4 regions of the Enterobacter cloacae complex sp. HYC042_NIDB genome follow, and region 1 is predicted to be linked to each of the others. Evidence: predicted binding sites of a transcription regulator. Region 1 holds the regulator's gene; each other region holds the start of a gene.
What was found. The regulator PhoB, encoded in region 1, activates phosphate uptake and scavenging genes when phosphate is short. The targets are predictions, from matches to a motif close to CTGTCATAAAACTGNCNNAT.
Positions count from the first base shown of each region.

Region 2: a site for PhoB is predicted at 5,566-5,585, ahead of phnC (phosphonate ABC transporter ATP-binding protein). Genes of this name have one in related genera too.
Region 3: a site for PhoB is predicted at 5,214-5,233, ahead of OKF39_RS07885 (phosphoethanolamine transferase). Genes of this name have one in related genera too.
Region 4: a site for PhoB is predicted at 5,498-5,517, ahead of OKF39_RS06535 (PhoX family protein). Genes of this name have one in related genera too.

Region 1 covers NZ_CP109650.1:1,235,854-1,243,145, reverse strand. Annotated here, with positions in the region: gene proY (proline-specific permease ProY) at 1-612, opposite strand, end outside; gene brnQ (branched-chain amino acid transporter carrier protein BrnQ) at 694-2,013, opposite strand; gene phoR (phosphate regulon sensor histidine kinase PhoR) at 2,424-3,719, opposite strand; gene phoB (phosphate response regulator transcription factor PhoB) at 3,741-4,430, opposite strand; gene sbcD (exonuclease subunit SbcD) at 4,618-5,823, shown strand; gene sbcC (exonuclease subunit SbcC) at 5,820-7,292, shown strand, end outside.
Region 2 covers NZ_CP109650.1:571,252-578,543, reverse strand. Annotated here, with positions in the region: gene kdgT (2-keto-3-deoxygluconate transporter) at 1-806, shown strand, start outside; gene OKF39_RS02755 (diguanylate cyclase regulator RdcB family protein) at 862-1,737, opposite strand; gene crfC (clamp-binding protein CrfC) at 1,734-4,088, opposite strand; gene OKF39_RS02745 (zinc ribbon domain-containing protein YjdM) at 4,682-5,017, shown strand; gene yjdN (VOC family metalloprotein YjdN) at 5,099-5,536, shown strand; gene phnC (phosphonate ABC transporter ATP-binding protein) at 5,673-6,461, shown strand; gene phnD (phosphonate ABC transporter substrate-binding protein) at 6,485-7,292, shown strand, end outside.
Region 3 covers NZ_CP109650.1:1,653,738-1,661,029, forward strand. Annotated here, with positions in the region: gene glnH (glutamine ABC transporter substrate-binding protein GlnH) at 1-580, opposite strand, end outside; gene dps (DNA starvation/stationary phase protection protein Dps) at 942-1,445, opposite strand; gene rhtA (threonine/homoserine exporter RhtA) at 1,745-2,632, opposite strand; gene ompX (outer membrane protein OmpX) at 2,988-3,506, shown strand; gene OKF39_RS07885 (phosphoethanolamine transferase) at 3,624-5,207, opposite strand; gene mntS (manganase accumulation protein MntS) at 5,477-5,605, opposite strand; gene mntR (manganese-binding transcriptional regulator MntR) at 5,789-6,262, shown strand; gene OKF39_RS07900 (anion transporter) at 6,259-7,292, shown strand, end outside.
Region 4 covers NZ_CP109650.1:1,381,261-1,388,552, reverse strand. Annotated here, with positions in the region: gene OKF39_RS06550 (sugar phosphate isomerase/epimerase family protein) at 1-495, opposite strand, end outside; gene OKF39_RS06545 (MFS transporter) at 511-1,746, opposite strand; gene pheP (phenylalanine transporter) at 1,976-3,364, opposite strand; gene OKF39_RS06535 (PhoX family protein) at 3,467-5,440, opposite strand; gene OKF39_RS06530 (TonB-dependent receptor) at 5,568-7,292, opposite strand, start outside.

The DNA.
Region 1 (7,292 bases):
CGACATCACCATCCCGAGCCAGCCGTTGCTGAAGAAGCCGCCATTGCTCCAGAGGTTATGGATGCCGGTCGGCTGGCCGCCGTTGCCAATCCCCCAGATGATGATCCCGAATCCCGCCACAATCATGATGATGATAGTCGCGACCTTGAAGAAGGAGAACCAGAACTCCAGCTCGCCGAACACCTTCACGCTCATCAGATTGACGGCGCAAATGAGCAACACCACGCTCAGCACCCAGATCCAGTGCGGCACCGCCGGGAACCAGACGCCCATGTAGATGCCAAACGCCGTTACGTCGGCAATCGCCACAATCAAAATTTCGAAGCAGTAGGTCCAGCCGGTGATAAACCCGGCCAGCGGGCCGAGGTTTTCCTGCGCGTAGCGGGAGAAGGAGCTGGCAGACGGGTTGTGAACCGACATTTCGCCGAGGGCGCGCATGATGATATACGCCGCCACGCCGCCGATGATATAGGCCAGCAGAACGCTTGGACCGGCCATTTTGATGGCATCTGCCGAGCCATAAAAAAGACCGGTGCCGATAGCAGAGCCCAGCGCCATAAAGCGGATGTGGCGCGTGCTCAATCCACGTTTAAGTTTGTTAGTGCTTTCCATTTAAATCTTGCCATTCAACACGAAAAAAACAAAAAACCACGGGGCCTTAAGCCCCGTGGTTAAACAGTTTGTTGCCGTTGATTAATGAGCGTTCGATGTGACCTGACGCCCTGCAGCACGGTCCCAGATAACCGCCAGAACCAGTGCAACAACGGTAGGCATCAGCCAGGCCAGGCCCTGCTCGGACAGCGGCAGACGCTGTGTCCAGGCTGGCAGAATTTCAGCGAACGCTGATGCTTTAATCCCGTCAAGGATACCAAAAATCAGGCTGATAAACATGGCTGGCGCAATAATTCGTGAGGAGTTATGCCACCACGGACGGGTGAAGCTCAGCACCACCAGCACGATGCATGGCGGATAGATCGCCGTCAGCACCGGAATAGAGACCTGAATCAGGTGGCTCAGACCGAGGTTAGACACCGCCATCGAGAAGATACCGAGGATAAACACCAGGGTACGGTAAGAGAGCGACAGATACTGCGCAAAGAACTCTGCGCAGGCGCAGGTCAGGCCAACCGCGGTTACCAGACACGCCAGGAAGATCAGCGCCGCCAGCAGCATGCTGCCCGCCCCACCGAAGGTGTGCTGAACGTAAGCGTGCAGGATAGCCGCACCGTTCGCGTTCTGATCAACCAGCATCGCGCTGTCAGAGCCCAGGCGGAACAGCGCCAGATACAGCAGCGTCAGGCCCACACCGGCCATCAGGCCAGCCCAGATGGTATAACGGGTCAGCAAACGCGCTTCGGTCACGCCGCGGGAACGCGCGGCGTTAACGATAACGATACCAAACACCATCGCGCCCAGCGTATCCATCGTCAGGTAGCCGTTCACAAAGCCGTTAGAGAACGCGGCGTTTTTATAGGCATCCATCGCGTCGCTAATCGGGCCGGCTGGCCAGATGATGGCCGCCACGGCCAGCACGATCAGCGCTACAATTTTCAGCGGCGCCAGGAAGTTACCTACCGTGTCCAGCAGCTTGCCCGGATAGAGGGAAACCAGAATCACGATGGCGAAATAAATCAGGCTGTAGATGAACAGCGGCATCGCGCCGTCGCCGGTCAGCGGGGCGATGCCCACTTCGAAGGAAACGGTCGCGGTACGCGGGGTGGCAAACAGCGGACCAACGGCCAGATAGCAGACGGTAGCCAGCAGAACGCCAGCCACTTTGCCAATCGGGGTGCTAAGGCTATCCACGCCGCCACCGACTTTCGCCAGTGCGATAACGGTCAGTACCGGCAGACCCACGGCCGTAATCAGGAAACCGAACGCGGCGGTCCAGACGTGTTCACCCGCCTGTAAGCCAACCATTGGAGGGAAAATGATGTTGCCTGCGCCAACGAACAGCGCAAATGTCATAAAGCCCAGCGCGATAATGTCACGCGATTTTAAGTGATGGGTCATAAAACCTTACTGCCTGTGGATGTGGTGTTGAAAACGTTGAGATTTTTCGATTTCCCTGACGGGACGATACAGCCGAAAATTTGCTCAATTTCAGCGGGAAATGCTCCCGTCCTGGCGTGGAGAAGAATAGTTTTTCGATTTACCACGCAAATACAGTCGGTCTGACAGTATCTGGGGGGCAATTTAAACGCTTATAACGTTTAAAGGCAAGGAGGGATCGCAAAACCAGAACAATATGCCAGTATGAAAACGCACACCAGAACAATGCGCTAATTATAGGAAAAACCCATGGCTAATCATGCGAACAAAAAATAGCCAACCGTATAAAATTCACACGCGTTTCGCTTGACTGCAAAGCAAACGGGCCAGCGATGGCTGACCCGTGGAAAGGTAAAATAACACGCCTGCCGTCAGGCGCTCTTTTTGGCAATTAATCGTTCCGGAATAACGAAACTAAAGCGGGTTCCCTTACCCAGGGTACTCTGGATATCAAGACGGCTTTCATGGTGATTCACCGCGTGTTTCACAATCGCCAGCCCCAGGCCGCTCCCCCCCGTCTGCCGCGATCGCGCTTTATCCACCCGGTAGAAGCGCTCGGTCAGGCGCGGAATATGCTCCGGGGCGATCCCCGGCCCGTTATCCTCAACGCTAAACTCGGCGCCTGCCGGCGTATGCTGCCAGCGCACCACGATATCCGTTCCTTCCGGCGTATGGTTTACCGCGTTGTACACCAGGTTGGAGATGGCGCTACGCAGTTCATCCTCGCTGCCCAGCACCTTCAGCGTGTTGTCGACGTCAAAGGTCAGCTGATGTTTTTTATGGCTTAACGTCTGCGCTTCACGCTCGACGACGCGCAGCATCATTGGCACATCAATGGTGTCATTCAGCGCAAGAGAAGGCGCCGCTTCAATCTTTGACAGCGTCAGCAGCTGCTTCACCAGCCCTTCCATACGGTGCGTTTGCTCGCGCATCGTATGCAGCGCTTTTTCACGCGGCGCGCCTTCCAGGGTTTGCTCCTGCATCATCTCCAGGTAGCCCTGCAGCACGGTCAACGGGGTGCGTAGTTCGTGGCTGACGTTGGCGAAGAAGTTACGACGCGCCCCTTCCAGCTGGTGCATCTGGGTGACGTCGCGCGCCACCATCAGCCACTGGCGATCGCTGTAGGGCATCACGCGGATTTCCAGATGGCGACCGTTATTCAGCTTCAGATTGTGGGGACGGGTGAAATCACGCTTTTTCAGATACAGCGTGAACTCGGGATAACGCAGAAGGTTAAGGATATTCTGACCATTGTCGTCCGGCCAGCGCAGGCCCAGCAGCTGTTGCGCAAGCCCGTTACACCAGAAAATAGTTCCTTCTTCTGTCGTCAGGATCACCGCATCCGGCAGCGACTCTGCGCCGCTGCGAAAGCGTTTGATCAGGCTTCCCAGCTCGCGGCGACGCTTTTTATTACGCATCTGCATCTGGTGCAGGCCGTACAGCAGCGGCTCCCAGCTGCCGCTTCCCGGCGGCGGGGTCATACTGCGGTCCACCCACAGCCACCAGGAGAGACGCAGCAGGTTCCAGAAATGCCAGGCTAACAGCCCGGTGACCGCCGCCAGCAGAAACCACGGCAGATGCCCAAGTAAGGCCCCCAGAAGAAGGGCCGGAATACAGCATAAGATCAGTTCAAAGACGAGCCTTTTCCATGACAGACGTTCCAGCACGCGTCACACTCCTGTCATTATTCAGAAACGGGTCGAGAAACGATAACCCGTGCCGCGGACCGTCTGTACCATGCGATCGTGGCCGCTCAGTTCCAGCGCTTTTCGCAGGCGGCGGATATGTACGTCAACCGTCCGGTCTTCGACATACACGTTAGTTCCCCAGACGTTATTCAGCAACTGCTCGCGGCTGTAAACGCGTTCCGGATGGGTCATAAAGAAGTGCAGGAGTTTAAATTCGGTAGGCCCCATGTCGAGGGGATTTTCGCCGGTCATCACGCGGTGTGACGTTGGGTCAAGGCTGAGGCCCTGCATCTCGATCACCTCTTCCACCGCCATCGGGGAAATACGGCGCATGACGGCCTTAATGCGGGCAACCAGCTCTTTCGGGGAGAAAGGCTTGGTAATGTAATCGTCCGCGCCGGTCTCCAGACCGCGCACGCGATCCTCTTCCTCTCCGCGCGCCGTGAGCATCACCACCGGGATGTCGCGGGTCAGCGCTTCACGCTTCAGATGTTTGATAAACTGCAGTCCGGAGCCGCCGGGCAACATCCAGTCAAGCAGAATCAGATCGGGCCAGGGTTCATTCAGCTGGTTCACCGCGCTGTCATAATCTTCCGCTTCAACCGGCTGGAAGCCATTTTGCTCGAGCACGAAGCACACCATTTCACGAATTGGAGCTTCATCTTCTACGACCAGAATACGTCTCGCCATACTTTGCCCTGTCTTATCTTATTTAAGTTACAAGTTTGTAATGCGGCGCCATTATGCGTCAGATTTATGACAGATTTATGAAAAACAGTACCACTATAAATGGCAAACTGTTGTTTTATTACAGCGGTTATTTTCCTTTCCCTGACAGTTTATAATCGCCCGCATCGTTTTTCGCCACGGATCTCCTATGCGCATACTTCACACCTCGGACTGGCATCTGGGTCAAAATTTTTACAGCAAAAGCCGTGCGGCTGAACATGAAGCGTTCCTGAACTGGCTTCTGGAAACGGCCCAGGCGCACGAGGTGGATGCCATTATTGTGGCGGGTGACATCTTTGATACCGGTTCGCCGCCGAGCTATGCGCGTGAACTGTATAACCGCTTCGTGGTGAACCTGCAGCAGACCGGCTGTCATCTGGTGATTGTCGCCGGAAACCATGACTCCGTCGCCACGCTCAATGAATCCCGCGACATCCTGGCGTTTCTCAATACCACCGTGGTCGCCAGCGCCGGGCACGCGCCGCAGATCCTGAAAAAACGCGACGGGTCGCCGGGCGCGGTACTTTGCCCGATTCCCTTTTTACGTCCACGCGACATCGTGCACAGCCAGGCGGGACTGTCGGGCGCGGAAAAGCAGCAGCATTTATTGCAGGCCATCACCGACTACTATCACCAGCAGCACGCGGAAGCCTGTGCCCTGCGCGGTGAACAGGCCATTCCGGTCATTGCCACCGGGCACCTCACTACCGTCGGGGCCAGCAAAAGTGACGCGGTCCGCGAGATCTATATCGGTACGCTGGACGCCTTTCCGGCGCAAAACTTCCCGCCCGCGGACTACATCGCGCTCGGGCACATTCACCGCGCCCAGGTCATCGGCGGCTGCGAGCATATCCGCTATTGTGGCTCCCCTATTTCGCTCAGCTTCGATGAAACCGGAAAAGCCAAATCCGTGCATCTGGTGAGCTTTGATGAGGGCAAACTCAGCGCCGTCGAGACGCTGGAAGTGCCGGTCACCCAGCCGCTGGCGGTGCTGAAGGGCGATCTGGCTGCCATCACCGCCCAGCTTGAGCAGTGGCGCGGCGCTGAGCTTAACCCGCCCGTCTGGCTGGGTATTGAAATCACCACCGATGACTACCTGCACGCTATGCAGCGGAAAATTCAGTCGCTGACCGAAGAGTTGCCGGTTGAGGTGCTGCTGGTGCGCCGCAGCCGCGAGCAGCGCGAGAAAATTCTGCTCGGCGCCCAGCGCGAAACGCTTAGCGAACTGCGCGTAGAAGAGGTGTTCGAGCGCCGACTGTCGCAGGAAGAGATCGATGATGCAAAGCGCGTCAGGCTCAACGAGCTGTTCAGCCATACTCTGCACGCCCTCAATGACGAGGAAGAAAACGCATGAAAATTCTGAGCCTGCGCCTGAAAAATCTCAACTCCCTCAAGGGCGAGTGGAAAATTGACTTCACCGCGGAGCCTTTTGCCAGCAACGGCCTGTTTGCCATCACTGGCGCAACCGGCGCGGGTAAAACCACCCTGCTCGATGCCATCTGCCTGGCGCTCTACCACGAAACCCCGCGCCTGAATAAGGTCTCTCAGGCGCAAAACGATCTGATGACGCGCGATACCGCCGAGTGCCTGGCGGAAGTGGAATTTGAGGTGAAAGGCGTTGCCTATCGCGCATTCTGGAGCCAGAACCGGGCGCGCAACCAGCCGGACGGGAACTTGCAGGCACCGCGCGTGGAGCTGGCCCGCTGCGAGGATGGCAAGATTCTGGCCGATAAGGTGTCGGATAAACTGGAGCAAACCGCGGCGCTCACCGGGCTGGACTACGGCCGTTTTACCCGTTCAATGCTGCTCTCGCAGGGGCAATTTGCCGCCTTCCTGAATGCCAAACCGGCCGATCGCGCAGAACTGCTGGAAGAACTCACCGGCACCGAAATCTACGGCCAGATTTCCGCGATGGTGTTTGAGAAACACAAAGCCGCCCGCAGCGTGCTGGAAAAATGCGAGGCGCAGGCGGCGGGCGTCGTGCTGCTCAGCGAAGAACAACAGCAGCAGTTGCAGCAAAGTTTGCAGGCACTTACTGACGAAGAGAAAACCCTGCTGGCCCAGCAGCAAAGCCAACAGAAAGATTTTCAGTGGCTTACGCGTCATGACGAGCTCGTGCGGGAGCAGCAGCGCGTTGCCGCCCTGCAGCAGCAGGCGCAACAGGCGCAGGCGAACGCGGCGCCGGAACTGGCAAAACTCCAGCTTGCCCAGCCCGCCGCCCAGCTTCGTCCGCTCTGGGAGCATCAGCAGGAGCAAACCGCACGTCTGACGCAAACCCAGCAGCGAATTAACGAAGTAAATACTCGCTTACAGACCAAAACCGCACTGCGCGCGCGGATCCGCAATACTGCCCTGCGTACCCATGAGCGGCTACAGGCCGAACTGACGGCGCTGGGACAGTGGCTGGCGGAGAATGAGCGTTATCGCCTGCTGGGCCAGGAAATTGCCGGCTGGCGCGCCCAGTTCTCACAGCTAAACCGTGACAAAAGTCAGCTCGTCGCGCTTGCTGCGCGGATGACTGAGCTACGTCAGAAGCTGGCTGAGATGCCGGAAAATACGCTGACGCTGACGGCGGATGAGGTCAGCGCGGCCATGGAGCAGCAGTCCCGGTCCCGCACGCTACGCCAGCAGCTGACGTCGCTGCATGCCCGCTATCAGCCGCTGCAAAAGCGCCTGAGCCAGAACGGTGAAAGCGTGCAGAAAGCCCAGGCGGAGCAGAGCAAGCTCAATGAAATCCTGGCGCTGCGCCGCCAGCAGTACAAAGAGAAACAGCAGCACTATCTGGACCTGAAAGCCCTGTGCGAACGCGAAGCGACGATTAAA
Region 2 (7,292 bases), 660 kb from region 1:
ATTTGCGGGCAACCGGTACCGTATTACGCAAATCCGGAACGCTGGTGATAACCAAAATAGCGGTTGCCTGGGTGGTCGCAATGATATGCGCGATGTTCATTCCTGAAAATGGAATTCAGACCGGTTTCTTCGCCGGGTTATCCGTCCTGGCGATTGTCTCGGCGATGGACATGACCAACGGCGGGCTGTATGCCAGCCTGATGAACCAGTACGGAACGAAAGAGGAGTCCGGCGCGTTTGTTTTGATGTCTCTGGAGTCCGGCCCGCTCATGACGATGCTGATCCTGGGGTCCGCTGGCCTGGCTTCTTTTGAGCCCCATCATTTTGTCGGCGCGATCCTGCCATTCCTGATCGGCTTCGCGCTGGGCAATCTGGATCACGATCTGCGTGATTTCTTCAGCAAAGCCACGCCGGTGCTGATCCCATTCTTTGGCTTTGCGCTGGGTAATACCATCAACCTGAACGTGATTCTGGATACGGGACTGCTGGGGATTGTGCTGGGTGTCGCGGTTATCATCATCACCGGTATTCCGCTGATCATTGCTGACCGCGTAATCGGGGGAGGAAACGGCACGGCGGGCGTCGCCGCCTCTTCAGCCGCAGGCGCTGCCGTTGCAAACCCGGTGATTATCGCCCAGATTAACCCGGCCTTCGAACCGGTGGCCGCGTCCGCAACGGCACTGGTTGCCGCCAGCGTGATTGTCACCGCAATCCTGGTGCCCATCATCACGGCGCTATACGCGAAACGCTACGGAAATGTGCAAGAGATCCCGCCTGAACCGAAACCGATAGAAATGAATCACTAACACACCGCGCCAGCCATCCTCTCTCCCCTGGGGGGAGAGGGTCAGGATGAGGGGTTCAACCAAAAATCTCTTCCACCATCGCATCCACCAGCCGTTTTGCCGAACACAGCCTCGGCATACCCAGCGCGACGGTCTGCCAGTTTTGCGTCACTGACCAACTCACCGGGTGTATATCCGCCTGACACCAGTCGCCCAGCCAGCCCAGCATGTCTTTGTGATCGATTAAACCCGCCGAAGCGGGTGTGGTCAGCCATTGATGATAGAAATGGCGCGTTGTGGGAGACGCATTAATGCCCTGCGCGAGGTAGTTGGCGGCCATGCTGCGTAAATTATCCTTGAGCATGGCCGACACATCGTTGTTCGCCAGACGGCAGGCATCGCCAAATGCTCCCCAACGCAGCTCTTCCAGAACAATGAAGCAGCGCCCGGCCAAAGACCAGCCATCATAGTGACCGGCTCGCCAGCGGGTGAAAATTTGTTCACTGTGCTCGCCCGCCTGTACCGTCAGTCCACGCTGGGTCAGCGCCTTTTCTTTATAGGCGGCACGTTGGGTAAAATGAGAGGAGAGCTCCGCATACTGTTCAAGCAGGCCGGGAGATGGCTGAGCGCGCAGGTGAGCCTGCTGGCACAGTGCAGTCAGTTTATCGGCCATCAGCGTCAGCGCAAGATGGCCTGGATCCAACATGCCGGCGAGTTTTTCCGCCAGCCCCAGGCGCAGGGCCGCGTTCTCGTTAAGCATTCCCGCCATCGCCCAGGGCCGTAGCCGGGTATGCGTCATGATCTCCTGAGTCAAACGTTCGCGAAACTGCAGCTGCTGCGGCCCCAGATGGGGATGGCGCGCCGCGTCCACGCCCTGCACAAGATCGACCATAAACCTGGGATGAATACACTCCAGCGTCCGCCCGGGACCGTCCAGTAGCTGTGTTGTCATGGTTGCTCTGCTGCGAATAGAGTTTGAATGTCATCGCGTAACAGTCGGGTATCTTCCTGAATCCACGTCGCAGTTGTAATGCTTTGCTTCAACAGCTGGCTGAGCGCTCGGGTTGAATGCTCATTTTGTTGACGCACTGCGAGGCTATCACGCAAGCTTTCCTGTAACCCGGTCAGGCATAACGAAAATTCTGCAAAGAACGTCGCCATTCCGGCCGTAACAGAGACATCGACCTGCGCGGACAAAGCTTTACGTATTTGTTCACAAAACTGATCAATATGTTGCTTAAATTTGTCATGCAGTTGCGCAATGTCGATAACATAGTGCGTGCGCGTGACCACGTACTCATCCCAGCCCCAGCCCGGATTATTGAGCCAACGCGAAACGGTTTCACGCATACTGCTCCCGGCGGAAAGTTGACCTGCCGGGCGGTTATCCTGTGCAATGGCATCGTTAAACAGTGCCCGCGTATTGAAGTCAAGCTGGTTTGCCTGAAAAGCGGGGAAGCTGATCCGCGCCCGGAAGCCGGCATGGCTCAGATGCTCTTTTATACGCGTTTCAATGGGGCGGATAGCGTCATTCAGCGAGCGCGCCAGCGTAGATTCCAGCTGATCGAAGCGTAACGCCAGCTCCCGGGCGATTTTTGTCTGCGCATCCAGCATGATGAGTTCACAGGAGGAGCGAATTTTACTCAGGACGATCTGCGCCTGACCTTCATCATCCAGAACCAGCGGTTCCCGCTCTTGCAGTTTGTCACTGCGGCGATTCAGCCGCTCAACGCCTGCCAAATCAAGAATATTTTGAGGGCTGAAAACATGGCCCACTGCCTGGTGAAGCGCCGATTTTTCGGCCTCCATAAAGTCCGCGGTCGCGTTCAGCGCCTGGTCAACTTCATGTTTCACCTCATCGCTCACCGCGCTCTGGCGCGTCTGCAGCAGCGCCATATCCTCTTCAAGACGCGCGATGTTCAGTTCCAGCCCCTCAAAGGCCACCGTCAGCCCCTGATAGCGGAAGTCGAGATACTCCCGGGCATTTTGCGCGTAGTTGAGCAGCTTATGCGAGGCCGAGCGCAGCGCGAATAGCGAGGCATTGGCATAGGCGGCGTAAATCAGTTTGCGTATCGGCTGTTCAAACAGCGAATCTTCCCAGAGCAAATCGGCTGCGTGACGGATATGGTTTATATCGTCCAGGTCCGCCGAACGCCAGCGGCGTCCGAGTGCGGCTTCGGCAAAATCCTGCACCCAGGGCTGCTCCTGATGATCCGGCAGGCGTCCACGGGCATTCATCTCGTTGCGGGCGCGGTTTGCCAGATACGCCCACATAGAGGAAACAGGGTAGATCTGGCCAGGCGAAATAGTGCCTTTCATTAAGGTACCGGAGATCATCGCCCTGACCTGCTCTTCATCGTCGCTATTGCGATCCTTCTGGTCGAATTTATTCACCAGCGCATACAGAGGCACTGATTTCCCCGCAACCGAAATAGCCTGACGAACCTCTTCATCAGAAATAGATTTAAGCTGGGTATAATCCATCACCGCCAGCACCGCCGACGCGCGGGCTAGCTGTTCGCTAAGCATTTTTTGCAGATGCGGTTGTCCGGCCTCATTGGGGCCGGGGGTATCGAGCAGTGTCAGTTGCCCGAGGTGCGCATCCAGACCCGCAAGATGCACGAACTCCACTTCAATCACCGGAATATGTTCGATGGCCGCGTATTCAGAGAACGGAAACGCCACGCCCAGCGCCTGGGAGAGCCTCACCAGGTCATTGAGACTTTTCAGGCAATGAAATATTGGCTGCGCCCCGAGATGATGCTTTTCAAAGGCCTCGCCTTTCTCAATACGCTCCAGCAGCGTATTCATGTCCTTATCAATTTCCAGTTGCAGAGCCAGCTTGCCGCGATCGTAATCGCCAAGCTTTTTCTGCAGCAGGTGAATCAAATCATCAATAGGAGAGACATGTGAGAAGTGGAGCACCGGCTCTTTCTGACCTGGCGTATGACGGATCAGCGTAGGCAGCGCCGTCATTGGGCGGTTGCGGTTCGGCAACACTTCGGTACCCACAATGGCATTAATGGTGGTCGATTTCCCCGCTTTCATCGTGCCAACGATAGCCAGAACCATTTCCAGACGTGTTATTTTGCGTAATTCATTATTCAGCGTTGCCAGCTGCGCTTCGACGCCTCGCGCACTAAAATGCAAAGGCAGCACGTTGTTCTTTTCACCTGTAATAGCAGCCGTCGTGCTCTCCAGCTTCGCTGTCGGCATTGATTTCAGGGTATCGAGATTTTGCAGGGCAAGCTGTAACAAACGCTCAGCTTCCTGACTTAATTCAAAAATGGTCTGTGTGTGCATGATAAAAGCCTTTCCTTAACGCAAATTTATTACTTTTATTAAGCCACTTGTATTAATTATGATGTTCAGGCTTATATGATCACGTGTGGAAAACATGTTCACCAAAATATAACTAATTGAAGATAATCAGAAATAAATGGCTATCCCTGCATGGCGTGTAAAGCTCTCCTCAAGGCCTGAAAGCCAAAAGATAAAAAGCCTGGCCCATTTTAAGAAGCTTCAGGATATATCATCATTATTTACCCACCTAAAAAGAGAGGGATAGGCCGCCAACATAAGAAATGCATGGCAGTAAAGTTCGAAGATAAATAACAATGCGTTGCTTCACCTTATCCGAAATGAAGGTGCGTAGCAATTTGCCGCAATAAAATATTCGATATATTTAGCGACTTCTCTTTCCACCGTGTTAATGACGTTAGCATCGCTTAGCTGACTGACAGTAAGTGTCACTCGCAACACATTTTCTGCGTTTTTTAAATTCACAATAGCACCGACAAAAGTGTGGATTTGCGTTATACTTGCCGCCTTTTTCGGCACTCTGCCGTCATTTAGCTGGCACTTTCCAGCGCGTTAACACTTTTGAGGATACCGACATGCAACTCCCACACTGCCCAAAATGCAATTCTGAATACACATACGAAGATAATGGCATGTTCATCTGCCCGGAATGTGCACACGAATGGAATGATGCCGAGCCAGCGCAGGACGCTGATGCGCTGATCGTCAAAGATGCCAACGGTAATCTGCTGGCGGATGGCGACAGCGTCACCGTGGTGAAAGATCTTAAGGTGAAAGGCAGCTCTTCCATGCTTAAGATCGGCACCAAAGTGAAGAATATCCGTCTGGTGGAAGGCGATCATAATATCGATTGCAAAATTGACGGCTTCGGTCCGATGAAACTGAAATCTGAGTTCGTGAAAAAGAACTGATTTAACCCGCCCGGTAGCGCTTCGCTTACCGGGCTTTCGGGAACTACACTTAACGGGCTTTTCTTACGTGAGGTACAGATTATGCCGTTAAGTCCCTACATCTCTTTTGCCGGCAACTGTGCAGAGGCTACCGCCTTCTATCAGCAGGCCGTCGGCGCAGAACTCCTCTATAAAATCACCTTCGGCGAAATGCCAAAAAGCGATAACAGCGAAGAAGGCTGTCCGTCCGGCATGCAGTTTCCGGATTCGGCTATCGCTCACTCCAACGTTCGCATTGCGGGCAGCGATATCATGATGAGCGACGGGCTGCCGCCGGGCAGCAGCGCACAGTACGCGGGCTTCACGCTGGTGCTCGACACGCAGGATGTGTCAGAAGGCAAGCGCTGGTTCGACAACCTTGCCGATGGCGGGAATATCGACATGGCCTGGCAGGAAACCTTCTGGGCGCACGGCTTCGGTAAGGTCACCGACAAGTACGGCGTGCCGTGGATGATTAACGTCGTTAAGCAGCAGCACTAATTTTCGGGCGGTAGGCGGTCTGCCTCCGCCTGTCATCAAACTCCCCTCAACTCTTCAAACTCCCGCAACCTGCACTTAACCCAAATGTCATATTGATGCGCCAGCATGAGGCCACATTTATCGTGAGGCCCAGCACATGCACACTGTCATCCGCGTCGAGAAACTGAGCAAGACCTTCAATCACAACAAGGCGCTGCATGCCGTTGATCTGACCGTCCAGCAGGGCGAAATGGTGGCGCTGCTGGGGCCGTCCGGTTCAGGAAAATCCACCCTTCTGCGTCACTTAAGTGGCCTTATTACCTGCGATAAAGCGCCGGAAAGCCGCGTCGAGCTGCTGGGTAACACCGTGCAGCATGCGGGCCGTCTGGCGAGCGATATTCGCAAAAGCCGCGCCCGGACGGGCTACATCTTTCAGCAGTTCAACCTGGTGAACCGCCTGACGGTGCTGGAGAACGTGCTGATTGGCGCGCTCGGCAGCACCCCGTTCTGGCGCACCTGCCTGCGCTGGTTCTCCCCATCACAGAAGCAGGAAGCCTTACAGGCGCTGACCCGCGTCGGCATGGCGCACTTCGCCCACCAGCGCGTGTCCACGCTGTCTGGCGGGCAGCAGCAGCGCGTCGCTATCGCCCGCGCCCTGATGCAGAAAGCCAAAATCATTCTCGCCGATGAGCCCATCGCCTCGTTGGATCCGGAGTCAGCCCGCATCGTGATGGAAACCCTGCGCGACATCAACCAGAACGACGGCATCACCGTGGTGGTGACGCTGCATCCGGTGGATTACGCCCTGCGCTACTGCGAGCGCATCGTCGCCCTGCGTCAGGGCCACGTGTTCTTCGATGGCGCCAGCCATCTGTTTGATAACGAACGTTTTGACCATCTCTACCGCAGCGTAAACCGCGTCGAAGAACGCGCGCAGGCTGCTTAACGCCCCGATAACGAGGAATGGAAATGAACTACAAAGCCGTTGCCGCGCTGGCCTTCACCAGCATGTTCAGCATCAGCACCCTGTTAAGCCCGGCGTACGCCGAAGAGCAGGAAAAAGCGTTGAACTTTGGCATCATTTCAACGGAATCACAGCAAAACCTGAAGCCGCAGTGGGAACCGTTCCTGAAAGATATGGAAACCAAACTGGGGATCAAAGTGAACGCCTTCTTCGCCCCGGACTACGCGGGCATCATCCAGGGGATGCGCTTTAACAAAGTGGACATCGCCTGGTACGGCAACCTTTCCGCCATGGAAGCGGTGGACCGCGCCAACGGTCAGGTCTTTGCCCAGACCGTTGCGGCAGATGGTTCTCCAGGATACTGGAGCGTGCTGATCGTGAACAAAGACAGCCCGATCAACAACCTCAACGACATGATCGCCAAACGCAAAGATCTGACCTTTGGCAACGGCGATCCGAACTCCACCTCCGGCTTCCTCGTCCCTGGCTACTACGTCTTCGCGAAAAACAACATCTCCGCCAGCGACTTTAAGCGCACCGTAAACGCCAGCCACGAAACCAACGCGCTGGCCGTGGCGAACAAGCAGGTGGACGTTGCCACCAACAACACCGAAAACCTCGACAAGCTGAAAACTTCCGCGCCTGACAAGCTGAAAGAGCTGAAGGTCATCTGGAAATCCCCGCTGATCCCCGGCGACCCGATCGTCTGGCGCAAAAATATCTCCGAAAGCACCAAGGACAAGGTCTACGACTTCTTTATGAACTACGGCAAAACGCCGGAAGAGAAAGCGGTTCTGGAACGTCTGGGCTGGG
Region 3 (7,292 bases), 420 kb from region 1:
ACTTGCCGTTACCAGCCGTTTTAATGAAGTACAGGATGTTCGGCGTGTCGTGCAGAACAGCGTCAGCACGGTTGGTGCCGAGTTCCATATACGCGTTGTCAATGTTCGGGAACTGGCGCAGGTCTTTGGTTTTGATGTTCGCTTTCGCGTAATCCACGGAACCGGTGCCGCTCTTCACTGCCACCACTTTACCGTCGAGGTCTTTCACGCTTTTTACGTCGTTATTATCCGCTTTGACCATCACCAGCAGGCCGCTTTTGTAGTAGCCGTCAGAGAAGTCGATCGCTTTTTTACGTTCTTCGGTAATGGTGATGCCCGCCAGCGCCAGATCGACGTTTTTGGTTTGCAGCGCCGGGATGATGCCGCTGAAGTCCATCGGCTTCAGGGTGTAGTCCAGTTTGAGTTCTTTGGCGATAGCGGCCCACAGATCAACATCAAAACCAACGTATTTGTCACCCTGTTTGAATTCAAACGGAACGAACGCCGTGTCGGTCGCCACAACCAGTTTGTCGGCAGCCTGAGAGGACACCGCAAAAGCCAGGGTAAGTGCAGCCAGTGAAACTTTTAATACAGACTTCATAGCATTTCCTTTTATATCCACGGGGCGATCCCCTGCGAGAACGACTGGCACAATGAAAAAATCGTGCCAACTTTACAAGCTGTTGTTTTACAAAGGGGATGAAATCATCCATTGCACAAAAAGCGTGGCAATGATGTCGTGTTGCACCAGCATGGAGCACCATTTTGGTGCGCTTCGTTTGGGTCAACTGACGGGGAGATATTAAGCGTAAATTCTGACGAAAAAACAATCTTCCATTAACGGTTGTGTGAGGTGATTATTACAATTTATTCACTTTTGCACCGTCTCAGGCAAAAACTGTGCACCATAAATGTGCAAAACCCTCACCAGAGGCGAGGGTTTGACAGGAAAGTCTTATGGATTACTCGATGTTAGATTCGATAAACCACAGGAACTGATCCAGGTCGCGGGACGCGGCGGTGAAGATGTCTGCGGTATCTTCATCCTTGGCTTCGCTAATCGCTTTGCGCACGTCATTGGCCACAATCGCGTAGCGGTCCGCCAGCTCTTTCAGGTGATCCTGAACGGTGTGGATATCCAGCGGGTAGCTTTTCAGCGGCGTTTTGCTGTTGATCACCTGCGTGGTCCCAAGCGCAACACCACCCAGCTGAACGGCACGTTCAGCCATCGTATCGAGGTGTGTCACCAGTGCTGTGCGGAAGCCATCCAGCATTTCATGGACGGCAATGAAGTTTGCACCGCGCATATTCCAGTGGGCCTGTTTGGTGATCAGCGAAAGATCGATGAACTGGATCACCTGGCGATTCAGCAACTCAATGGTCGCTTTTTTGTCGCTATCCGATACATCGTTACGGGTATAAAGCAGATTAGACGCTTTCGTTTTCACCAGTTTAGCGGTACTCATAATCTCATATCCTCTTGATGTTTATGTCCCAGGTAATTACGGAACTAAGTATAGCACCGGATTTTTTCTCTGCGGTCTGGCTGTGCCTATCGGTTTAATAGCAAGAAGGAGATTGATAATTTAATTTATTGAAATTAAAAGATAATTTTAAAATTGATACAGATCAATCTTAATTCGCATAGAGGAGAATGGGTGGGGGAGGATATTTCGGTAATATGACAAACTATGTAAGAAATTATAACGGATGGCGTTCTGGCCTTTATTCTGCATGGCCGTGAAGCCATGCAGAATATATGGCATTAGCCGATGTCGATTTTCTCAACTTTAGGTTCAGGGCGCATGGTGAGCGTTGACCCCATTGACGCCGCGATAATTGAGCAGAGCGCCAGCGTCTGGGTAAACGTCAGCGTTTCGCCCAGGAACACCATCCCGGAGATCGCCGCAAGGGCGGGCTCCATGCTCATCAGGGTGCCAAATATGCGCGTCGGCAGACGCGTCAGGGCAATCATCTCCAGAGAATAGGGGAGGGCCGTTGAAAGAATAGCGACCGCCAGCCCGATGGGCATGACTGACCATTGCCAGATAGACTCCGTGGCCTGCGCCATACCGATCGGCACAAAAACGATAGCCGCAATCACGGAACCCAGGGCGACCGTTGCCGGGCCATGCTCTTCACCCGCTCGCTGCCCGGTGAGTATATAGACAGCCCAGCAGGCTCCTGCTCCCAGCGCCAGCGCTGCGCCCGTGAGATCAATCTCAGAGACATTCTGGCCGAGCGGCAGCAGGAACCATAAGCCCAGAACGGCCAGCACGACCCAGATAAAATCCACCGGACGACGTGACGAGAAAAGCGCGACCGCCAGCGGGCCGGTAAACTCCAGCGCGACGGCAATCCCCAGCGGGATGGTCTGGATGGAGAGGTAGAACATATAGTTCATTGCCCCGAGGGACAGACCATAAAAAAGCAGGGGAAGACGTTGCTCTTTTTTGAAGCGCAGACGCCAGGGTTTGAAGATGACGACCAGTATCGCCGTTCCCAGCACGATACGCAGGGCTGTTACCCCGGGCGCACCCACCAGTGGAAAAAGCGATTTTGCCAGCGAAGCACCGCTTTGGATGGACAACATGGCAATAAGTATGACGGCTACCGGCAACCAGACCGACGACGTGCGGGATAACCCAGGCATCCTTTCTCCTGTCAGCTAATGTCAAGTGGAGTAAAGGTTGCAGTGTAAAGGAAATATACAGCTACGGTTGAGACTACGTTGAAAAAAAAGACCCATGAAATCCGTAAAATGGTTAAGCGCTGGTGGATTTATCACCTGAAAGATTAGGAATAATCTGGATGAATGTAACGGCGCAGACGCGCAATATGGGCGTTTAGTAGGAAAAATCGCATGTGATTTGAAAGAGTTAGCTGAGGTTGGAAACGTTCTGTTACAGGAAAGGCCTCATTAGACATCACGAATCACAAAGAGTTTCGCAAAATTTTTTGATATATTTAAAACTTACGGACTTACTTGAAGCACATTTGAGGTGGTTATGAAAAAAATTGCATGTCTTTCAGCACTGGCCGCTGTACTGGCTGTTTCCGCAGGTACCGCTGTAGCTGCTACTTCTACTGTAACTGGTGGTTACGCTCAGAGCGATATGCAGGGCGTGATGAACAAAACCAACGGTTTCAACCTGAAGTATCGTTACGAGCAGGATAACAACCCGCTGGGCGTGATCGGTTCTTTCACCTACACCGAGAAAGATCGTACTGAAAACGGCGCATACAACAAAGGCCAGTACTACGGTATCACTGCTGGTCCAGCTTACCGTCTGAACGACTGGGCGAGCATCTACGGTGTTGTAGGTGTTGGCTACGGTAAATTCCAGCAGACCGAAAACCAGGGTCTGAACCGCACTGCAAGCAACAGCGACTACGGCTTCTCCTATGGCGCAGGCCTGCAGTTCAACCCAATCCAGGACGTGGCTCTGGACTTCTCCTATGAGCAGAGCCGTATCCGCAACGTTGACGTTGGCACCTGGATCGCGGGCGTAGGTTACCGCTTCTAATCACTTCGGTGAGCTAATAAAAAATCCGCCCAATGTGGCGGATTTTTTTTAGCTTTTTCCCTCTCCCACAAGGAGAGGGTCAGGGTGAGGGCATCAGACCGCACGAGATCGCACAGCTTACTTACTCTTAATATCAAAAATATCGGTACCCAGATGGTTATAGTCAACTTTCTGTAACTTGAAGTTGGTAACGAACACTGGGGGCGCTTTCTTGTTGGAGATAAACGGGTAATCATTTTTTATCTCTTTGGCCTTAATCCCCGTCCACTGCGAGAAGAACTGCAGGAAATCATTCGCTGAGCGCCGCGCTTTGATAATGCGATGCGTTTTATCATCGCTCGACAGCACCATAAACGGCACCTGGAAATTTTGCTGGAACTGGTCGTCGTGCGCCAGATACTGCACTTCTTTGCCACGCTCTTTAAACGCCAGCCCGTGATCAGAGAAATAGACCACAGAGAAGCTTTCGCCCGTATTGCGCAGCTGATCGTAAAGCTTGCTGAGCAGCTCGTCGGTTTGCGTCATGGTATAGAGATAGCAAGAGGTCTCTTTCGACTGCACAAACTCCGCGTATTTACCGCCAGTGCGATCGCAGGCCTGCGGGTGCGATCCCATCAGATGCAGAACAATCAGCTGCGGCTGGGTGCGCGGGGTAGCAAAGACCTGCGCCGTCATCTTCAGCAGCGCCTCGTCTTTGGTGTTTTTATCGGCTTCAAAATCGCCGCTCTTCAGGAACTGCACTTCGTCAGCACGCTTAGCAATACTGGCGATGGCGGTGTCGTATTCGCCAATTTGCCCCTGATTGGAGAACCACCAGGTCTGAAAACCGGCGCGGTTGGCCAGCGTGACGAAATTATCCTGAAACTGAGGTTTGCCATCCACCACGCGGTTCAGCGTCAGGCCGAGCGATTTCTGCGTCGAGCCGCTGGCCGCCACATAATCGGTAAACAGGGTGCCGTTGACAGAGCTGGCAAACGGTGTGTTATTCCAGTGCCCGCCGAATGCGCCCAGCGCGTCGCGACGTGCGCTCTCGCCAATCACCACCACATAGGTATGGTATTTCGGCTTAACCGCCAGCACGTTCCAGGTGTCTTTCATATTGGAAAGTTCAGCCATGCGCGCCTGCTCGTCGAGAACCTCTTTATTGTTCACGACGACGTCTTTAACGAAACGGAACACCGGATAGCCCGTATCTTTCAGCTTGAACACGCCGCCCCAGGCCAGGTTTTGCACCGGCGCAACGAAAAACGTCCCCACGCTAAACGCCAGGCACAGAGACTCCATTTTTCCCCATGATCTCTTCGCGTCTGCTTTGCGACGAACCGCGATAACGCCAAGCGCAAAGATAAAGAGGCCGACGACGTAGCTGTACCAGGGGAAGATCGTCAGGATCTCCGTCGACTCTTCCATATTGGTGGAGTGCAGCGCCAGCAGGGTGTTGAAGTTTGGCGCGCCGTAGGCCTGGCCAAACGGGAAATACATCGCAGCAATCAGCGAACAGACCCCTACCAACGCTTTCTGCACGCGCGGGGCTGCTCGCCACAGCACATGCAGGATGCAGGTGAAAGCCACTGCATAAAGCAGGCTGAAGGGATAGCCGAGCGCAAAGTTAATCAGCAGCGACTGCAAAAAGTAAAATCCCGTCCACGGGCTTAAGGCCCGGCTGCGGGTAACGATGGTATCTATCAGGGTTACATTCATAGGTCACTATCACAAAAACGCCATGTGCTCACCCTGGCGCCAAGGGTCAAAGCCTGCCGGACAGTGCGTGGAAAGGGAATGAGAGGTCCGCTTCAGCGAGCCGCAAATTGTGCAGGGCTGCAAGAAGATAGTGCGAGCGTGAATTAAGGTCAACAGTTGCTAAACAGATGTTTTGCGAAGGGGGCTACAAATCCGCAAAAATTATCGGGAATTGGTCAGTTTACAGCGGAAGTGTGACAGAAAAATGAAGCGGCGTACCGCAACGCCGCTTAGTGGGAAGGTTTGTCGTCCTGATGCGGTTTGTTGTTAAACATATCGCACAGCATGTTCAACAGCATTAAGCGCACTTTAAAAGGAGAGTGGGTAAACACGGTCATGCACCTCTTGAATTCGTTCATGAGACCTCCTGATGTTTGATCCCTTCGATCCGTGAAGGGTGACTGCATTACATACAGATATAGCACAGGCTATATTGTATAGCTATGGCTATTTCGTTAATTTTTTGTGCTTGTGGAGGGATGGTTTACAATGTGCGCTCTCGATACCGGGCGCTGGAAGCGTCACCCCAATGAGGAAGTACAATGAACCGTCGCGCAGGTAAGCCAACCATTAAAAAAACGACGCAACTGGTGAATGTTGAAGAACATGTCGAAGGTTTTCGCCAGGTCCGTGAAGCGCACCGGCGTGAACTGATTGATGATTATGTTGAACTGATTTCCGATCTGATCCGCGAGGTTGGGGAAGCGCGTCAGGTCGATATGGCCGCCAGGCTCGGGGTTTCGCAGCCGACGGTCGCTAAAATGTTAAAACGTCTGGCCTCGGTAGGCCTGATCGAAATGATCCCCTGGCGCGGCGTGTTTCTGACGCCGGAAGGGGAGAAGCTTGCGCAGGAGAGCCGCGAGCGCCATCAGCTTGTTGAGAACTTTTTGCTGGTGCTGGGCGTCAGCCCGGAAATTGCCCGTCGGGATGCGGAAGGAATGGAGCACCACGTTAGCGAAGAGACGCTGGTGAAGTTTCGCGAATTTACCCTTAAATATGGTCCCTCCGCTGAATGAAAATCCCTGGACTGCAGGCCCTGTCACGCGATCGTTTCTTCCATCTCTTATTAATCATTGGCGCCGGGTTAAGCCTGTTTGTGCCGTTTGCGCCACAGGCCTGGTCTGCGGCGATTGACTGGCGCACCATCATCACCCTGAGCGGGTTAATGATGCTGACCAAAGGGGTCGAGCTGAGCGGCTATTTTGACGTCCTGGGGCGTAAAATGGTGCGCCGTTTTGCCACCGAGCGCAGGCTGGCCCTGTTTATGGTGTTCTCCGCCGCGGTGCTGTCGACGTTTCTGACCAACGATGTGGCGCTGTTTATCATCGTGCCCCTCACGCTCACCCTGCGTAAGCTTTGCGAGATCCCGGTCAGCAGACTGATCATCTTTGAAGCGCTCGCCGTTAACGCCGGTTCTCTGTTGACGCCCATCGGCAACCCGCAAAATATTCTTCTCTGGGGACGTTCCGGTCTGTCATTCGCCGCCTTTACCTGGCAGATGGCGCCTCTGGCGCTGGTGATGATGCTGTCGCTGCTGGCGGTCTGCTGGTTCGCGTTTCCGGATAAAAAGCTGCAATACCATAGCGGGACCACGGGCCCGCAGTGGCAGCCGCGGCTGGTCTGGAGCTGCCTCGGGCTGTATATCGTCTTCCTGTTCGCCCTGGAGCTGAGGTATGAGCTGGCGGGCGTCCTGCTCGTCGCCGCGGGCTTTGTCGTGCTGGCGCGGCGCGTGCTGGTGAGCGTGGACTGGACGCTGCTGCTGGTCTTTATGGCGATGTTCATCGACGTGCATCTGCTTATTCAGCTTCCGGTGCTGCAAAACGTTCTGCACAGCGTCAGCACGCTGTCGCAGCCGGGGCTGTGGCTGACGGCGATTGGCCTGTCGCAGTTTATCAGCAACGTGCCTGCCACCATTCTGCTGCTCAACTACGTTCCGCCGGACACGCTGCTGGCCTGGGCGGTGAACATCGGTGGGTTTGGGCTGCTGCCCGGCTCCCTGGCAAACCTGATCGCCCTGCGCATGGCCAACGACCGTCGCATCTGGTG
Region 4 (7,292 bases), 150 kb from region 1:
CAGCTCCTCGAACGCTTCCTGAAAACGCTGCTCGTTATGCGGCGGCCACGGATAGAAAAACGGCCACGCCAGCGAGCCGGAGAAGGTGGCGTGCGCTTTCAGACCTAATCTTGCCGAGGCGACCGCCGCCTGCTTCAGCTTCTCCGTGGCCCACGCCCGACGGGCAGCATCGTTACCGCGCACTGATGCGGGCGCGAAGTGGTCAAACGCGTCGCTGTAGACGGGGTTCACCGCCACGAGCTGCCCTTCCAGATGGGTCGACAGTTCGCTGATAACCAGCCCGTGCGCGGCCAGCTTTGCGGTGATGTCGTCGCAGTAGGCCTGGCTCTCTGCGGCTTTCTCGACGTCAAAGATGTGCGGATGGTTGCAGGGGATCTGTACCGCCTTATAACCTTTACCTGCCGCCCATTCAGCCAGCCCGTCGAGCGAATTAAACGGCGCTTCTGCGCCAATAAACTGAGACAGAAAAATGCCGGGTCCTTTCATCGTCTTCATACCACCTCCTGAACGTTACGCCTTGTCATCGTCATACTTAAACGTGAGAAGGAAAATCAGCGCGATCGCCGCGGCCGCTACCGCCGGGATCCACCAGAATGTCACCCACGCCTGCGGCACGGTCTGCCCTGCCACCAGGCGGTTATAGAGCGCGCCGGAAATCTGCGAGCCAAGCAGCATGCCGATGCCGTAGGTGAACATCACAATCATGCTCTGCGCCTGGCCTTTGACCTTTTCGCCCGCCACCCGGTCGGTGTAGATAAAGCCGACGACAAAGAAGAAATCGTAGCAGACGCCGTGGAGCAGAATGCCGAGATACAGCAGAATGCGCCCCTCCTCGCTGACGCCCAGCGCGAACATGGCGTAGCGCACGAACCACGCCAGCATGCCGATCAGTAGCATGACCTTCACGCCCAGACGGCGGAACAGCAGCGGAATGACCAGCATGAAGAAGATCTCGGACATCTGCCCGAAGGACATGGCGGTGCTGACGTCGGCAATTCCTGCATCCGCCAGATACGAGGCGGTGTAGGCGTAATAGGTGCCGAGCGGGACGGAGATCAGCATCGCGCAGACGGAGAAGACGAAAAAGTGGCGGGTTTTGAGCAACGCAAAGGCATCCGCGCAGAAGAGATCGCGCACCTTCACCGGCAGGCCTTTCGCGGGCGCAGGCGTGTGCGGCAGCGTCAGGCTGTAAAGCGCCAGCAGCACGGAGCTGGCCGCCGCTACCTTAAAGATGGTAACGCTGGACGCCACGCCGGTGACGCCGATGAAAATGCCCGCCACGATCCAGCCGATGGTGCCGAACACGCGCACCACCGGGAAGGTTTTATCCACGTTCGCCAGGCTATGGAACGCAATGTTGTTGGTCAGCGCCAGCGTCGGCATGTAGCAGAGCGTGTAGCCAAACAGCAGGCCAATCAGCAGCGCGCCGTTCTCGGCCATCAGCGCCCCCGGCACGAACCAGAGGATCGCCGCGCCCGCGAGGTGCATCACCGCCATCACCTTCTGCGAGGCGAAGAAGCGGTCCACCAGCATCCCGAGCACGAACGGCGAGAGAATCGAGGCGATGGGCCCGGCGGAGAACGCATCGCCAATCAGCAGAGACATGTTGTGCTGGGTCATCACCAGGCCGAGCGTGACCGACCAGCTACCCCAGATAAAAAATTGCAGAAACATCATCAGCGACAGCCGCGGCACCAGTAGCCGGTGCTGCACTATCGCCTTTTCACTACTTTCAGTTGACACCATGATAAGCCTCACCCGGAAAAAGTAATCGATTACAAAACAGTACAAATGAAAAGTAATCGATTACAAAATAAAGATCCTGTGGATCGTAGAAGATTTGGGAGGGGGGTCACGATAAAGATGAAGCAGTGTTTTGTAGGCCCGGTAAGCGCAGCGCCACCGGGCGTGAAGGCAGGTGCGGTCTGTTGCCCTCACCCCGGCCCTCTCCCACAGGGAGAGGGAGAAAAACGGGTTACTTTTTGCGTGAAAGCTTAAACGCGATAAACAGGAACACCACCCATACCGGCAGCAGCATTGCTGAAAGCCGCATCTCATCCATGGTGCACATCAGCACCAGAATCAACGCCAGGAACGCGATACAGAGGTAGTTCCCCGCCGGATAGAGCAGCGCTTTGAACTGCGTCTCGCGCCCCTTGCGGCGCATCGCCGCGCGGAAACGCAGGTGCGCCAGGCAGATCATGATCCAGTTCAGCAGCAGCGTGGCGACAACCAGCGCCATCAGCAGGCCGAAGGCCTGTTTCGGCAGCAGGTAGTTAATTAGCACTACCAGAGACGTAATCGCGCCGGAAAGGAACAGCGAATTCACCGGCACGCCGCGGCGGCTGACGCGGGTGAGGAACTTCGGTGCGTTACCCTGTACGGAGAGGCCAAACAGCATACGGCTGTTGGAGTAGACCCCGCTGTTGTACACCGACAAAGAGGCCACCAGAATGACGAAGTTCAGTGCCGAAGCCACCACGTTGCTGTTCAGATCGTGGAAAATCATCACGAACGGGCTACTGTCGGACTTCACTTCCACCCACGGGTAAAGCGCCAGCAGCACCACCAGCGAGCCGATATAGAACAGCAGAATACGGTACACCACCTGGTTGACCGCTTTAGGAATGCTTTTGTGCGGATCGCGCGCTTCGGCCGCGGTAATGCCAATCAGCTCCAGACCGCCGAAGGAGAACATAATCACCGCCAGCGAGAGGATGAGCCCTTTCCAGCCGGTCGCCAGGAAGCCGCCGTGCTGCCACAGGTTGTCGATAGTGGCACGCTCGCCGCCGTGGCCGGAGAACAGCAGCCACAGGCCAAAGCCGATCATGCCGATAATCGCCAGCACCTTGATCAGCGCAAACCAGAACTCGGTTTCACCATACAGGCGCACGTTGACGAGGTTAACGGCGTTAATGATGATGAAGAAGGCCGCCGCCCAGATCCACGTGGGCACGTCCGGCAGCCAGTACTGCATGTAGATGCCGGCGGCGGTCAGCTCCGCCATCCCCACCAGCACGAACATCACCCAGTAGTTCCAGCCGGAGAGGAAGCCTGCGAACGGGCCCCAGTATTTATAGGCAAAGTGCGCGAAGGAGCCTGACACCGGCTCTTCAACGACCATCTCGCCGAGCTGGCGCATGATCAGGAAGGCGATAATCCCGGCGATAGCGTAACCCAGCAGAACCGCCGGGCCGGCCATCTGAATGGCGGGGCCGATGCCGAGAAACAGCCCGGTACCGATTGCGCCACCAAGGGCAATTAACTGAATATGTCGATTTTGCAAACCACGTTGCAGCGTCGGATTCTGATCCGACGAGGCTTCAGCGCGACCATGGCCTGAAGCGGATGACGCGTCTTTCACGCCCTACCCCTGTCTCTTTTTTAGAAGGGGCACGTTTTAACACTTCATGCTGGTGGTAGCAAGCTTAACGCCGGGCCAGCGCGTGCGCCCGGCGGATAAACGTCACGACCCGATAATTCCGCCGTCCGCTTTCACGATCACCACCGTGGACGATCGCGGGCGTCCGTTCGGACTGGCGTCCGGCCAGTTAGAGACGGCGCGCGGATTGGCCGGGTCGGTAATATCATCCCCGCCCTCCCCTGGGTGCTGAATGTTGATAAACAGCGTGCGGTTGTCCGGCGTAAACGCAATGCCGGTGATCTCACACCCGCGCGGCCCGGTCAGGAAACGGCGATACTCGTTGGTGCCCGGAATGGTCGCCACCATCTGGTTATTGCCCATCCCCTCATACGCTTTCTTATTGATGGTGCTGGAGGAGACGTCGGTCTGGATCCACAGGACGCCCTGATGATCGAAAGAGAGTCCATCAGGACTGCCGAATGCCGCGCCCTGCATGGAGCCTTTGGCCTTCGGATCGTCGCCGTCGGTGCGTCCGGCCATGACCAGAATATCCCACTTAAAGCGTGCGGCAGCAGGATCGGCCCCGTCTTCGTGCCAGTGCATGATATGCCCAAACACGTTGTTGGCGCGCGGGTTGGCGGCATCCACCGGCGCTTTCCCCGCTTTCCCGCGATCGCTGTTGTTGGTGAGCGTACAGTAGACGCTGCCGCTGGCGTGCGGATCGACGGCTATCCATTCGGGGCGATCCATTTTGGTCGCCCCCACCGCGTCGGCCGCCAGGCGGGTTTTAATCAGCAGATCGCCCTGGCTTTCAAACCCTTTACTCTTATCCAGGCCATTTTGCCCGAAGATCAGCGGCAGCCAGTCTCCGCTCCCGTCCTCGTTGAACCTCGCGACGTACAGCGTGCCGGAGGTCAGCAGCTGCATATTGGCTTCACGGTTCGCGGGATCGTATTTTTTGTCCGAGACAAACTTATAGATGTACTCAAACTTCTGATCGTCCCCCATGTAGACCACCACGCGGTTATCGGCGGCGAGCGTGACGGCTGCCCCCTCATGCTTGAAGCGGCCCAGGGCGGTGTGCTTGCGCGGTGTGGAGGTGGGGTCGTAGGGATCGATCTCCACGACCCAGCCGAAACGGTTGGGTTCGTTAGGAGTTTTATCGACGCTGAACCGCTCGTCCACCTCGTTCCAGCGGTAGGATTCATCGCTGTCGCTGATGCCGTAGCGTTTTTCCAGCGGATTGAGATCGGCTTTTTTGACAAAAATATCCGACCAGTTTTCCTCGCAGGTGAGATAGGTGCCCCACGGCGTGTGGCCGTTAGCGCAGTTTTGCATGGTGCCCAGCACGTGCTCCCCCTGCGGGTCGGCGGCGGTTTTCATTAAGTCCTGATGCCGCGCCGGGCCGGTCAGCTGCATCGGCGTATTGACGGTGATGCGGCGGGCATATGAAGACGGGCGTACCACCTGCCAGTCGCTGCCCGCTTTTTTCACTTCCACCACCGAGACGCCCATCGCGTTCTGCCCCTTGCGGGCCTTGTCGAGGCTCCAGTTCGCCGTACCGTCGGTAAACAGCATCCCGTTGTCGATGTATTCATGGTTCATCGCCAGCAGGCCATGCTCCGGGTTTTGCTCCCCCTGCGGCAGGCTAAACCACGCCATGCCGTCGTGGTGCATGCCCGCCTGCACGGCCTGTTCGTCCGTGGTGTTGCTGGCGTCCGGCTTAAAGGCCGGCATGTTGTTTTTGATCCCCGTCGGGTCACCCCAGCGATAGAACGGGCGGGCAATATAGCCTTCCGGCACCCTGACCGTATCTTCGGTGGAGACGTCGATGCTGGTAAAGCCCAGGGAAACCGCTTTTGCCAGCGCGGAAGGCTTCGATACCGCGGCAATGGCGTTCTCAGGTTTGATCAGAAACGGGAATGATACGGCGGCCCCCGCAACGGCCCCCATCTGGAGAAAACGGCGGCGGGAGAGGAACACCTCCGCCACCTCGGAGAATACCGGGTTTGCGCTGCGGTTAGCGATGTCGTCGCGATGTTCTTTTTTAAAAACGGATTTGAGGGGTCTGCCCATAGCGGCTTCCTGTCATTGGCCAAGAGGTAAAGTGTTGGCGACCAGTGTAAGAAGCTTTTATTACAATTTTATAACACGATGAAGGAAGGATGGGGGCATCCGTGCCCCGGATAACGAGGTGGAACGCTTAGAACTCGTAGCCAACCGAGACCTTAAAGGTTCGCGGTTCGCCCTGAGTGATGTAGGTACCGGAATCGTCCACGCTGGCCCAGTAGTTCTCATTGGTCACGTTGTCGATGCCCGCGCGCACGGTCATCTGGTTTGCGTTGTGGTTCACCGCGAAGCGATAGCGCATGCCCAGATCCAGCGTGGTGTAGCTGTCGAGCTTTTTGGTGTTCGCGAGGTCGGCATACTGCGTGCCGGAGTGGTTCACACGCGCGGTCGCTGTCAGACCGTCAACCGGCTTGATGTCGTACTCCGCGCCCAGCACGGCGTAGAAGTTCGGAATACCGATCGCATCGTTGCCCTGGTTCACGCCGTTTTTGGTTTTGGTTAGCTCCGCCTGCAGCCAGGTGGCACTGGCGTTCAGACGCATCCCGAGCATCGGCTCGCCGAAGACGTTCAGCTCCACGCCACGGTTACGCTGCTCCGCATCCAGGCCGTAGTGATTGTTAGCATCGAGGATCGCCGAGGGCATTTTAATCTCAAACAGCGCCAGAGAGCCGCCCACGCGCCCGAAGTCCGCCTTCACGCCCACTTCGTTCTGCTTAGAGTGAACGATGCCGGTGCTCTGGCCGTAGTTGGTGGCGGTGTTAGGTGCGGTTTTGCCCGGCTGCAGCGCTTCGGTGTGGTTGGCGTAGAGGGAAATTTCTTCCCACGGTTTGTAAACCACGCCGTAGGTTGGCATCCAGCGGCTGCCGTCGAAACCGTCCGCGTCGTTCTCTGCGCCGGTAATTTTGTTATACCCGCGAACGACCACTTTCTGATGGCGCGCGCCTGCGGTGAACAGCAGCTTGTCATCAAGCACGCCCAGGGTATCGCTCAGCAGCCAGCCCTGGGTGCGGGTGCGCCCGCTGGTCAGCGGATCGCTGTATTTACCGCCGGAGCCGTTGAAGTTGGTGCTGTCCGGCATCGCGACGCCGGTGTTGTGGTAAATGTTGGTGGTCGGGTTATCCTTCGTCGCCGACATTTTCCACGCGATCTTTTCATTTTTGGTCATCGCAGAATAGCCAACGTTGACCTTGTGCGAGACGAAGCCGGTGTTGAAGTTGCCGCGAATGCCCGCCATCCCGCTGACGGAATCGCTGATGCGGTTGGTATCCAGTCGGCTGACCGTCGCCTTGCCGCTCTTGTCCACCAGCTTCGGCGCGCTGTAGATCCCCTCTTCATGAGCGTGCTGCGCGCCGAGGCCGGTATAGGCGGTCCAGCTGTCGGTGATGTCATACTCGCTGCGCCACATCCCGAACTCGTTTTCGATATCGCTGTAGGCCCACTTCTGCGAGAAGTTACGATCGTTTTTCGGCGGTTCAGGCACAAAATCCACCGCCGAGATGTTGACGCTGGTCGGGCTGCCGTGGAAGGTTTTTTTCTGATAGCCCAGATCCAGCGAGGTGCGGAAGCGGTCGCCTTTGTAGTCCAGGCCGGTGGAGAGCAGCGTGGTGCGGCGGCGATCGTTCGGTACGCCGGTTTCCCCTTCACGATGCACGAGGTTCACGCGTGCGCCGAACTGGTCGTTATCGCCAAAGCGACGCCCCGCATCCAGCGTGGTGCCAATCTGGGAATCAGAGGTGTAGTCCACGCCCACTTTCGCCTGCGGCGTTTCCCCGGCATGCTTTGGCTCAAGGTTAATCATCCCGCCCACGCCCGAGCTTGCCGCGCCGTTCATCAGGGAGTTGGCCCCTTTGAAGATCTC